Regions from separate parts of the Sporolactobacillus terrae genome, predicted to be linked through region 2. Evidence: riboswitches for the same ligand, from Rfam matches in the RefSeq annotation. Region 2 holds a riboswitch; the other holds the start of a gene.

What was found. A riboswitch is a leader RNA that binds a small molecule or an ion and turns the genes downstream of it on or off. The one in region 2 is predicted to bind S-adenosylmethionine.
Region 1: linked by a shared signal. The riboswitch ahead of K7399_RS11390 (PLP-dependent transferase) and the one ahead of K7399_RS10390 (copper resistance CopC/CopD family protein) in region 2 are both predicted to bind S-adenosylmethionine.

The regions. Positions count from the first base shown of each region.
Region 1 covers NZ_CP082837.1:2,369,764-2,375,838, reverse strand. The annotation lists gene K7399_RS11415 (ABC transporter permease) at 1-304, shown strand, start outside; gene K7399_RS11410 (response regulator transcription factor) at 371-1,042, shown strand; gene K7399_RS11405 (sensor histidine kinase) at 1,051-2,373, shown strand; gene msrA (peptide-methionine (S)-S-oxide reductase MsrA) at 2,357-2,890, shown strand; gene K7399_RS11395 (helix-turn-helix transcriptional regulator) at 3,081-3,269, shown strand; SAM riboswitch class I at 3,330-3,440, shown strand; gene K7399_RS11390 (PLP-dependent transferase) at 3,543-4,664, shown strand; gene metC (cystathionine beta-lyase) at 4,657-5,844, shown strand; gene K7399_RS11380 (bifunctional homocysteine S-methyltransferase/methylenetetrahydrofolate reductase) at 5,844-6,075, shown strand, end outside.
Region 2 covers NZ_CP082837.1:2,175,323-2,181,397, reverse strand. The annotation lists gene K7399_RS10400 (MMPL family transporter) at 1-1,514, shown strand, start outside; gene K7399_RS10395 (FbpB family small basic protein) at 1,744-1,902, shown strand; SAM riboswitch class I at 1,955-2,062, shown strand; gene K7399_RS10390 (copper resistance CopC/CopD family protein) at 2,236-3,987, shown strand; gene K7399_RS10385 (YcnI family copper-binding membrane protein) at 4,009-4,635, shown strand; partial or broken gene K7399_RS10380 (DUF2975 domain-containing protein) at 4,893-5,368, shown strand; gene K7399_RS10375 (DUF817 domain-containing protein) at 5,573-6,075, shown strand, end outside.

The DNA.
Region 1 (6,075 bases), 190 kb from region 2:
GGTAACCGAGCGAACACGAGAAATCGGGATTAGAAAAGCGATCGGAGCGAAACGTCGCGATATTATGCTGCAATTTTTAATTGAATCCGCGGTGCTTAGTATGCTTGGCGGGTTGTGCGGCGCAGCCATTGGCGTTTTGACTGCAAAAGTCTATGAATTGACCGCCGGAGCCACAATTGTCTTTTCGTTGCCGATCATGACCGCTGCCTTTCTTTTCTCGGCAATTGTCGGCATTATCTTCGGCGTTTTCCCGGCATACAAAGCATCAAAACTTAAACCGATTGACGCGTTGCGTACGGAGTGAACGTGTTTCACCTTTTGACAATTCTGTGTAAAATAAAGGGTATGAGGGATGAATGGTGGGAGAAGCATGAGGCTGTTGGCTGTTGAAGATAACACCTATCTACGTCAAGAAATTGTCCGCCTGCTGCAAGAGGACTATACGGTTGACTCAGCAGAAGACGGCGATGAAGCGCTGTATCAGGCGGAACAGAATATCTATGATGCGATCATACTCGATGTGATGCTGCCGGGACTGGACGGCTTTGAGGTTACGGAACAGATCCGTAAAAAAGGGGTCGAAACACCGATTATTTTTCTGACGGCACGCGATGCGGTGGATGATCGCGTCAAGGGGCTGAACCTCGGCGGCGATGACTATATCGTTAAGCCGTTCCAAAATCAGGAATTGAAAGCCAGAATCGCAGCGATTTTGCGCCGGAGTTCACCGATGTCGCTCGACCACATCCTCCGCTATAAAGGCATTGCAATTGATAACAAACGTAAACAGATCAAGGTGGATGGCGATCTGCTTTCTTTCACGACAAAGCAATATGATCTGCTCGAATATTTGGTACAGAACGAGGATCAAATTCTTACACGAGAGCAGATTTTTGACCGGATCTGGGGTTTTGATTCGGATACAACCGTGGGCATAGTCGAAGTGTACATCCACCAACTGCGCAAAAAACTGAAAAAGTATGCCTATGACGCCGACATCCACACCGTGCGCGGCATCGGCTATATGCTGACGGATAAGTGAGTGAATCCATGGATCTTTTTCGAAAAACACTCATCAAACTGACCATTTTAAATGCTGCGCTTCTGATTTTACTTCTTAGCTTATTAGGCGGAACGATCTACTTTTACGAGAAAAATGTAACCTTTCGAAACAGTGATCAAGCTTTGATGAAATCCGTTGACAGTCCTGACGTCCCAAGAATGAACCAAAGACCCATGCCGGGCGGCGGAATGGTCGAGCAGCGCCTGCGCAATCCAAGACTCTATTGGGTCATTGTTAATGCGAAGAATGAACAAAAAAAATCCAGTCTGGATTTTGCTGAGGGCACCCAAGTTTCCAAGCAGTTTTTCAAACCTTTTTTAACCGCAACATCAGAAAATAGTGTTGAACAGCGAGTGGATGACAATTATTACCATTTACTCGTCAGAAAAGCAGATATCGATGGACAAGCCTTTAAAGTTATTTTTATTAACGATGTGACTGCGGAAAAGAATCTCTTAAACACCCTTCAGATGATTATTTTGTTAGGGCTTGCCATTGGCGCTTTTGTGTCGATCATTGCCGGCTACTTTCTGGCGTGGCGTGCGCTTCAGCCGATTGAAAAGGCGTGGAATCGACAAAATCGGTTTGTCGCCGATGCGTCTCATGAGTTGCGTACGCCGCTTTCAATCATTCAATTGAAAATCGAAGGACTGTTGCGGCAACCGCGGCAAAAAGTGCAGGAATCCGGCGAGGACATTGCAGTGATGCTTGATGAGACACGCCGCCTCTCCAAGCTTGTCGGCAATTTACTGACCCTTGCCCGTAGTGATGCCAACCGTCTTGAAGTCACACTCGCGCCGTTTGACCTAAAGGCAATGATTAAAAAGGTAACAGAGCCATTCTCGGAGATGGCTGAATTTGAAGAGAAAGCATTTTCACTTGAAGTATCGGAAGATCCCATTTATATTAATGGGGATGAACAGCGTGCGCATCAGCTGCTCGTTATTCTACTCGATAATGCGATGAAATTCACATCGAAAAATGGAGCGATTCAAGTGGCTTGCTCGCGTGAAAACAAATTTGCCAAGCTGACCATATCGGATAGCGGCTGCGGACTTTCTGAGAAAGAACTCCCGCATATTTTCGATCGGTTCTATCAGGTCGATCAATCGCGAACGGAACGAAAAGGGACCGGTCTCGGGCTGTCGATCGCCGATTGGATCGTCAGCAAACATCGTGGCAAAATCGAAGTAGAAAGCGAGCTGGGCAAAGGGACAACCTTTACGGTACGGCTGCCATTAATGAAAAACGAGCCGGAGATTGAGCGCAACGCGCAAGGAGAGGATGCGGAACATGACGAAAAAGCTTGAGAAGGCCACGTTCGCCGGAGGCTGTTTCTGGTGCATGGTCAAGCCTTTTGATACATTGCCGGGCATCGAATCGGTGGTTTCCGGTTATACAGGCGGAACCGTTGAGAATCCGACCTATGAACAAGTGAAAACAGGGACAACCGGCCATATGGAAGCCATTCAGGTCATCTTTGATCCAACGCTGTTTCCTTATGAAAAACTGCTTGAGCTTTACTGGACACAGGTTGATCCAACCGATGATGAGGGACAATTCTTTGATCGCGGCTCTAATTACCGAACCGCGATTTTTTATCATAATGCGGAGCAAAAGGGGCTGGCGGAGCAATCGAAAGCAGTCCTGGCAGCAAGTGGACGCTTCCACAAGCCGATTGTGACGCGGATTCTTCCGGAAGCGCCGTTTTATCCGGCCGAGGAAGAACATCAGAAATTTTACAGGAAACACCCGGACCGCTATAAAGCTGAACGTGAGGAGTCCGGACGCGATGCGTTTATTAAGAAAACGTGGGGGAATGAGTAATCAGAGTGGCTTATTCATGACGTTGCGGAAAACCACAAAAAGTCGTCCATCACGCAGGGAGGAAGCGGATGGATTACTTTTTGTTTTCTTTTTAAGACCCAAATCACGTGCAAATTAATCAATCGTGCTGCAGCGTTAAGGAAAGCGTTAAATCCGTGCTTTCCTTAGACCAATTCAAAAGCTCAAGAATTTGTCCCTTCTTAAGTGCAAACGAAACGCTTTACGCTTGTCACAGGATGAGCTAGGGAAGAAATGCCAAGTGTCACGGCAAACAATTAATGCCATTGAAAATAATAAGTATGATCCGACATTAAAACTAGCGTTTAAGCTGGCAGATGTATTAGGAACCTCGGTGGATCATTTATTTGATCATGAATAAAGTCTTGAAAAAATCGCGACAGTCATGTAAACTATTTAACAACTAAACAAGATGTTTTGATTCTTATCAAGAGAAGCCGAGGGACTGGCCCGATGAAGCTTCAGCAACCGTCGCGTATGTGCGACAAGGTGCTAATTCCAGCAGACGGCAACGCAGTCTGAGGGATAAGAAGATACATGGCGGATAAAGCCTTCTTCTTATCGAAGAAGGCTTTTTTAATACGCTTTTTTGGCACATGAGTTGGAACTTGATATTTTTTGGGAGGCATGTAGCATGGCGTCATATCAAACAGAAACAAAGCTCGCACAAATTGGCAATGGCTTTGATGAACTTGGGGCGGTGAATACACCAATCTATTTATCGACTGCCTACAAGCATGAAGGAATCGGAATTTCAAAAGGCTTCGACTACACGCGGACCGGCAATCCGACACGTTCAATTCTCGAAAAAGCGATTGCCGATGTTGAAGGCGGTCAAGAAGGTTTTGCCTGCAGCTCGGGAATGAGTGCCATCCAACTGGTGTTCCAGTTATTCAGCAGTGGTGATCATATTATTGCGTCACGAGACTTGTACGGCGGCACTTTTCGTCTCTTTGACATTCTCAAGGAGCAGTATCATCTTTCATTTTCCTACTGGGACGGCGAAAACCTTGATGAATTGACTGATCTTGTCTGTCCGGAGACGAAAGCGATCTTTATCGAGACGCCAACCAATCCGCTGATGCACGAGGTTGATTTGTCGGCGATTGCCAAAATCACAAAGCAAAACGATTTGCTGTTGATCGTGGACAATACGTTTTATACGCCAATCCTGCAGCGACCGATTGAACAAGGTGCCGATCTTGTTGTACACAGCGCGACCAAGTATTTAGCCGGACACAATGATGTGCTGGCCGGTCTTGTTGTCTCGAACGTCACGAAGGTGACTGAGAAACTGCGTCTCTACCATAACGGCTGCGGCGCCGTCCTTGATCCATTTTCTTCTTGGTTGGTGATTCGTGGATTGAAGACCCTTGCTTTGCGGATACGCCAGCACCAAGACAATGCGCGTAGAATTGTCACTTATCTTGAAGAACAGCCGTTTGTGACGAAGGTGCTCTACCCGGGAAAAGGCGGCATGGTCAGCTTTGAATTAACCTCACCGAAGCAGATTGAACCGTTCCTGACTGCGCTAAATCTGATTACCTTCGCGGAAAGTCTCGGCGGAGTCGAAAGCTTGATTACTTATCCGGCAACGCAAACCCATGCGGATATTCCTGAAGCACTGCGCTTGAAATACGGTTTGTCCAATTCGCTGCTGCGTCTATCAACTGGTATTGAACATTCGGACGACTTGATTGCCGATCTTGATCAAGCCTTTGAATCTTTGAAAGTAGGAGTGGTTGAACATGAGTGAGTCGGTACAGTTTTCAACGAAATTGATTAAAGAGACCGTTGCGGTTGATCCGCAAACCGGTGCGGCGAATGTACCGGTGTATCTCTCGTCAACCTTCCATCAAAAGGATTTTGATCATTTTGGAAAATACGATTATACCCGCTCTGGAAACCCAACCCGCGAAGCGCTTGAAGATGCAATAGCAGCGCTTGAAGGCGGCGAACGCGGCTTTGCTTTTGCCTCAGGTATGGCAGCAATTTCAACTGCATTTTTACTTCTGTCTGCAGGCGATCATGTCGTTGTTCCGAAAAATGTTTATGGCGGAACGTTTCGCATCTTGACTCAGGTGCTTGGCCGATTTGGTATCGCTCATACGTTTGTCGACACGACAGACCTTGAAGAGGTCGAGCAGGCGATCCGTCCGAATACGAAGGTAATCTATGTGGAGACGCCATCGAATCCCACTTTGCGCGTGACCGATATCCGCGCAATTGCTCAACTTGCGAAAGCACATCGATGTTTGACTTTTGTCGATAATACATTTATGACGCCGGTGTTCCAGCGCCCGCTCGATCTGGGTGCTGATCTGGTACTGCACAGTGCGACGAAATTTATTTCCGGACATAGCGATGTGGTTGCTGGGCTTGCTGTTGCCGCTTCTAAGGAAATTGCCGACAAGATTTACTTCCTTCAAAACGCGCTTGGCGCGGTGCTCGGTGTTCAGGATTCATGGCTGCTGCTCCGCGGACTGAAGACGCTTGATGTCCGCATTCGTAAATCGGCGGAGTCGGCGCAGCGCATTGCCGAATTTTTTGAAGTACGGCCTGAGGTGAAGCGCGTTTTTTATCCGGGACTCGCCGATCATCCAGGGGCAGCACTGCATGCTCGGCAGGCCTCTTCCGGCGGCGCGGTGCTTTCCTTTGAACTCAAGAATGAAGCAAGTGCCCGGGCGTTTGTCAATCACGTGAAACTGCCCGTATTCGCGGTCAGTCTCGGTGCCGTGGAGTCTATTTTGTCCTATCCACCGAAAATGTCGCACGCGGAGTTAAATGAAGAAGAACGTGAGAAAGCAGGCATTGGCAGCGGATTGCTGCGCCTGTCGGTAGGACTTGAAGACGCGGAGGACTTGATCGGCGATTTCAGCGAGGCATTCGCTGATGTTCAGGATCATGAACAGGTGACGGTGAGGAGTGAACGGTAATGGGGCATTCTATACTTGATGTATTAAAGGAAAGAATTTTAATTGGTGATGGAGCGATGGGGACGCTGCTCTACTCGTATGGGATCGATCGATGTTTTGAGGAACTGAATGTGTCGCAGAGCGAGGCGGTTCGCCATGTCCATGAAGCTTACATTAATGCAGGCGCAGATGTCATTCAGACCAATTCTTATGGTGCAAATCGCATCAAACTGGCAAGATACGGACTTGAAC
Region 2 (6,075 bases):
TTGAGAACGGCATGACTGCCCTGACCAGCGGACTTAAGCAAATCCAAAATGGGATCAGCGGCACGGGTCAATCACAGACGATCAGTGATGGGATCGGACAAATGGAAAGTAATCTTGAAAAAATGAGCGGTGCTGTGAACACACTTGCCGGTAACTATGAGCAGATGCAGTCCGGCTATGCAAAAATGGGCACCAGTTATCAAGACACGGCAAAGGCACTGCTGGGTGTCAAAAATGCACTCACGCAAATGCAAATGCTGACATCGGCGCTTGGTGACAGCAGTCCGGGAGTTGCCGATGATCAAAATTATCTTCAATTAAAAGCAGGCATCGATCAGTTGTCTGCATCATTGGCCAAGATTACACCGGAAGGCATCGATGCATTAAACAAGAACTACAATGCACTGACGAGCGGATTCAAAACGGCGAACACTCATCTGACTGAGATGAGTGCCGGCCTGTCCAAAATGGCTGAAGGACTTGAAAAAATGAAAAGTGGCCTTGACAGTGCCTCCTCAGGCATCGGCAAGATCGTCACCAACATGGATCAGGTAACGGACGGACTGGGGCAAATGAAATCCGGTCAGCAGAAGCTGGCAGATGGGCTTAACGGGTTCCATACATTCAGTAATAAACTCGCCGATGTGAATAAAGGTTTGGATCAACTATCGGGCGGCTTGGGAAAGACCAACGCTTTCCTTTCACAGCTTAATGAAAATCGCGCCTTCTCGATACCGGATGAAGCACTGAAAGATAAACAGTATCAGCAGGCTTTGGATGCGTTCATGTCTAAAGACCGGACGATTACAAAGATCACGGTAATTCTTGACAATGATCCGTATTCAAAGAACGCTTTAAACACGATAAAACAAATGAATACACTGTCGAGGAGCGGAGTGAAAGGCACGGAATTGGCTGATGCGAACGTAGCCGTTGCCGGTCCAAGTTCGACAACCTATGATACAAACAACGTTCTGACAAAAGATTTGAATCGCTTAACGGTTATCGTACTCATTGGCGTGTTGCTCGTGCTGATCGTTGTGATGCGCTCCTTCTGGATCCCGGTGTTTATCACGGTGTCTCTAATGGGTGCATACTATGCGGCGATGTTTGTCTTGAACGCGCTGTTCATCACTATGCTCGGCTTAGAAGGGATCTCTTCTTTCGTTCCCTTCTTCGCCTTTATCGTGATCGTTGCGCTGGGTGTAGACTACAGCATCTTCCTGCTCGCGCGTTATAAGGAATATCCGCTGATGTCGGGCAAGGAAGCGATTGTCGAAGCTGCAAAACGAGTCGGCACTGTGATCTTATCGGCCTTCGTCATTCTTGGAGGAACCTTTGCAACCTTGATGCCATCAGGAATTGTACTCCTTATTGAGCTAGCAACGGCTGTGATTACCGGTCTGATCGTGCTTTGCTTCATTATGCTGCCGATCTTTGTTCCGGCAATGATTTCACTCTTTGATTCTCCGCCAACGTTTAAACGGAGCGCGGAATCAGCAGTAAACGAATAAGAAATTTTACCGATTGAACTTAATATAAAAAATGAAGATGCCTCAAAAGTCGACGACGATGAGGCATTTTTTTTCGTACAAGGATACAAACGTTTAGGGTCATGGGATGGCTGAACGGGGATAAACGGCTAAGAATTGACTATTGATACGGATGCCAATTTGTATTACAATGTGTAAAACACCTAAAACATATAATAATACTAGGATTAATGATGAGAGGAGGGAAATCATGGTGCGTAGGCGTTTCGTGTCTTTTAATAAGTTGGTACAGCAAAATATATCTGAACTATTAAGTACAGAATCAGCGATGCAAGCATTAGAGGCGAAATTGGACCAAAGACGAGCGGCAAAACGAGTGAACAGCAAGCCGCAAAGTAAAACGCGGTAAAATAATGCCTATCTTAACGGGATGCTGTGGTTGTTGAGAATTGAATACTGAATGCTTATCTAGAGTGGGGGAGGGACTGGCCCAATGAACCCCGACAACCCGCATGATTGCATGCACGGTGTCAATTCCAGAAACACTGAAGGGTGTTTGAAGATGAGAAAGGGCAAGCGCAGCAAACCTTTCGCATCGGCGTCAGGCTTGTTTTTTTATCAGCACTATTTTTTAAAGAAATCAGATTTCTGTGCTCCTTTCGTTATGTCATGTCATTTTCAAGGTGTTTCATGCGGGATCACGCACAACAATGATTCTGAAAGATCGGATGGTTAAATAATTATGAAACAAAAAATTAGTGCGTTTCTCGCTCTTATTTTTTTTTCTCTAATGTTTGCTAGTTTTGCATCGGCGCACGCTTTTGTTGTGCAATCGAACCCTGCTCAGAATCAACAGGTAAACGGGAATCTTAAGCATGTCACGATTCAATTTAATGAAGAAATCCAACCGACTTTTCTGACCTTGGAGGTTTTGGATCAAAAGGGCAGCCGTGTTGATACAGATCACGCACAGCGCAACAAGAAGAACCGAACCGTATTGGAAAACGGTGTGAAAAAGCCGCTCACCAGCGGCTATTACCGGATGAATTGGAAAGTCGTATCGGCAGATGGGCATGCCGTTCACGGAACGATCGGTTTTCACGTTGGACAACCGACAGAAAGTGCCGCAAATGGGCAGGCTTTCAGTGATGCAAGCAGCGATCTTCCAGGTGTGGATCAAGTTGTGATTAAATGGCTGATCTACCTGGGACTGTCCTTCTTCTTTGGCATCCTGTTCTTCCTAAAATTTTTCAATCCGGCACGAAATCTACCGATTTATCAGAAAAAGGCGCTGCAGCGAACGCTTTGGAGTGCCGCAGGAATTTTGCTGCTTGGCGTTCTGCTCGCGCTGCCGCTTCAAGTGACACGCAACGCGGATGTGAACTGGCTGCATGCGTTTTCGGGTAAAGCCGTTGGCGAAACGTTGATGGCCACTTCATTCGGTACACCATGGTTCCTACAGATCAGTAGTTTGATTCTGTGTATCGCCCTGCTTTTCTGGTTGTTTCGCACGCGATCCGAGCGAACGGTTCGTGGACTCTTATGGGTGCTCATCGGTTTGCTGTTCGTCTTTTCATTATCCAAAGCATTCATCGGCCATGCTGCAAGTACAGAGGATCAGGAATTGCGGCTTTGGGCCGTGGCTGCGGACTTTCTGCATCTGTCCGCCGCAGCAATCTGGATCGGTTCATTACTTAGCCTACTGCTTTTCCTGCCCAGGTCTGTTAAAAATAATGATTCCCCTGAACTGCAAAAGAAGATCTACTGGCAAACGTTGCACCGTTTTTCAAATGTTGCGCTTCTTTTAGTTGGGGTAATCTTTTTGACGGGCTTGATCGGCACGCTGATTCACTTGACGTCATTTCGTGCGTTCTATACCTCAATCTATGGTTGGATCATCATCATAAAAGCGGCGCTTCTGTTGATCATGCTGCTGTTTGCGCTCTATTCGAACATGCGCGCGCAGAAGCAGGGGGATTTTCTGAGAAAAAGTGTGCTGGGTGAGCTTCTGATCGGGCTGACGGTCTTACTGGCTGCAGCCGTCTTGACCAACGTTTCTCCTCCTGTTCCGAAAGCAGCGGTCGACGAGGGCACCTTTGAGGGATTTAGTGCAAAGTTCAACAATGGTAAACCTACGAAGACTGCCCATCCGCCGACTGTATTGGAAGATCCGAAAAAAACGATACGAGCTAAGGAAAAAAGCTACGTACTGACGCTGCGCGTCGAACCGCTCAAACTCGGACCCAATACGCTGTACTTAGATGTTCTTGATCATGGGAGGCGGGCGCGCAATCTACAGCAGGTTGTCCTAAAGATCCGCTGCATTGATATGGATATGGGGGAAACCAAAGTCCAAGTGCCGCTAGCGAAACTTGGCAAGGGATTTGTTGTTAACGATGCATTTGATATGAAGCATCGTTTTCTCATCAATGTCCATGTTCTTGATAAGGATTATCAAGCTGTCGATAAAGACTTCATTGTAAACATCAAATGACCCAAAAGGAGCAAGCGATCAATGAAAAAGTTTAGCCAAACCATCACCGCTGCGTTCTTCTCTGCTGTACTCCTTTTCGCTTTTCACGACAGTGCATCGGCCCATGTAACCGTCAAGCCGGTTCAGTCGATCACAGGATCGAGCGAAACGTATACAATCACTGTCCCCACTGAAAAGAACATTCCGACGACTAAAGTGGCACTGCGCATTCCGAAAAACGTTCAATTCTATAGCTACCAACCGGTGCCGGGATGGACGACTGAAGTCATCAAGAATGCGCACGGACAGGCGCAAACGGTGAGCTGGACAGCAAAGGAGAGCGGAATTGCGCCTGGAGCGTTCCAACAGTTTCAGTTTCGCGCACTGAACCCGAAACAAACCGGCGCTCTTGCTTGGAATGCTTATCAAACGTATAAGGATGGCAGTATTGTTGAATGGACAGGCAAAGAAAATGGCGAAACACCTCACGCGATAACAAACGTCGTTAAAAGCGCGGATACAACGCGCAGTGTGCCGCATGGCGACAGAGGCAATCAAATCCTTTCGCTCACTGCGATCGTTCTTTCGGCAATTGCCATCGCTCTTTCCGTCATTACGCTCGTTGCACTTCGAAAGAAAAAAGACAAAGTATCTTCTGATGCCAAGTAATTGACGAGTGCATGCGCAGACCATATAGGTTGAATCTGTAACAAATAAGATCAGAATACATAGCCGCCTTCAACTGAAGGTGGTTTTTATTTTGTCCGGACAACCAAATGATGAGGCATCATTTATCGATAAGATTTGTTTATCCATGACGGTAGCAAAAAAACAAATAAATATCTTAAAACAATAAATATTTATTGAAAAACAATAAATATTGGTATAAAATCAATTTGAAAACAACATAGTGAGGTGCTTTTATTATGAAACAAGGTTCACTACTTCTTTTAAAAATAGCTGTTTGTCTTTTTGGAACTCCAGCTCTTACATTGTGTATCTTTGGACTGCCGTGGTTAGCAAATAATCCTGTGAGTCCGGAGTATGCTCATATACTGTACCCCGTAGTAATTGGCATCTATGGATCCGTGATACCCTTTTGCATTGCATTGTATCAGACTTTAAGAATTTTAAACTCTATTGACAATGGCCATGCTTTCTCCGAGTTATCTGTAAGAGCCTTAAAGTTATAAATAAATGTGCCATGATATTCAGCGGCATGTTTGTGTTAATGATACCGTTTATTTATTTCTTGGCAGAAAAAGACGATGCCCCAGGACTTATTATAGTTGGAATGGCTCCTATCTTTGCATCAATGGTTATCGCAGCTTTTGCTGCTGTTCTTCAAAAACTAATAAAAGAAGCAATTGTTATAAAATCAGAAAATAATTTAACCGTCTGAAATGAACGTATTGCTAGGATCATTAATTTTTGTGCAAGTCTGGCTTTGGGGAAGGGGTTAGATAATGATGCTAATCTTCGACCTTAAAAGGCTAAATAATTGGGAACTCAATAAGGAGCATTCTGTATGTCTCTGGACCCTCAGCCGGGAGACATTTTTGACTACAAAAAAATGAAAACACTTAAGGATTTAAGATTAAAGATTATGGACGCACTAAAGCAGCTTATTTGTTTCGCCTGGGAACAGACTCTAGCGTGTATATTTCCTGTTGTCATTTTTGCTTCTCTGGCTTTTACACAAAGTGTATCCTTCACTTTTTTGCCACGTTACGATTGTTTGCTTGTCATTTTCCTTCTGATGCAGTGGTGGATGGTTTATTCCGGGATGGAAACAAAGGATGAATTAAAGGTGATCACGTTGTTTCACCTTATCGGACTGGCACTTGAAATTTTCAAGGTGCACATGGGCGCCTGGGCTTATCCGGAGAAGGGGTATTTTAAAATACTCGGTGTGCCTTTGTATAGCGGATTCATGTACGCAAGTGTAGCAAGCTATCTTTGTCAATCGTGGAGAAGGCTAAGGGTTGAACTGGTTAGATGGCCACCGTTTCTAATTGTTGTAACTCTTGCCCTTGCAATTTATTTGAATTTCTTCATTCACCATTATTGGCTTGACGTTCGTTGGTGGCTCACCGGACTTGTCGTGAT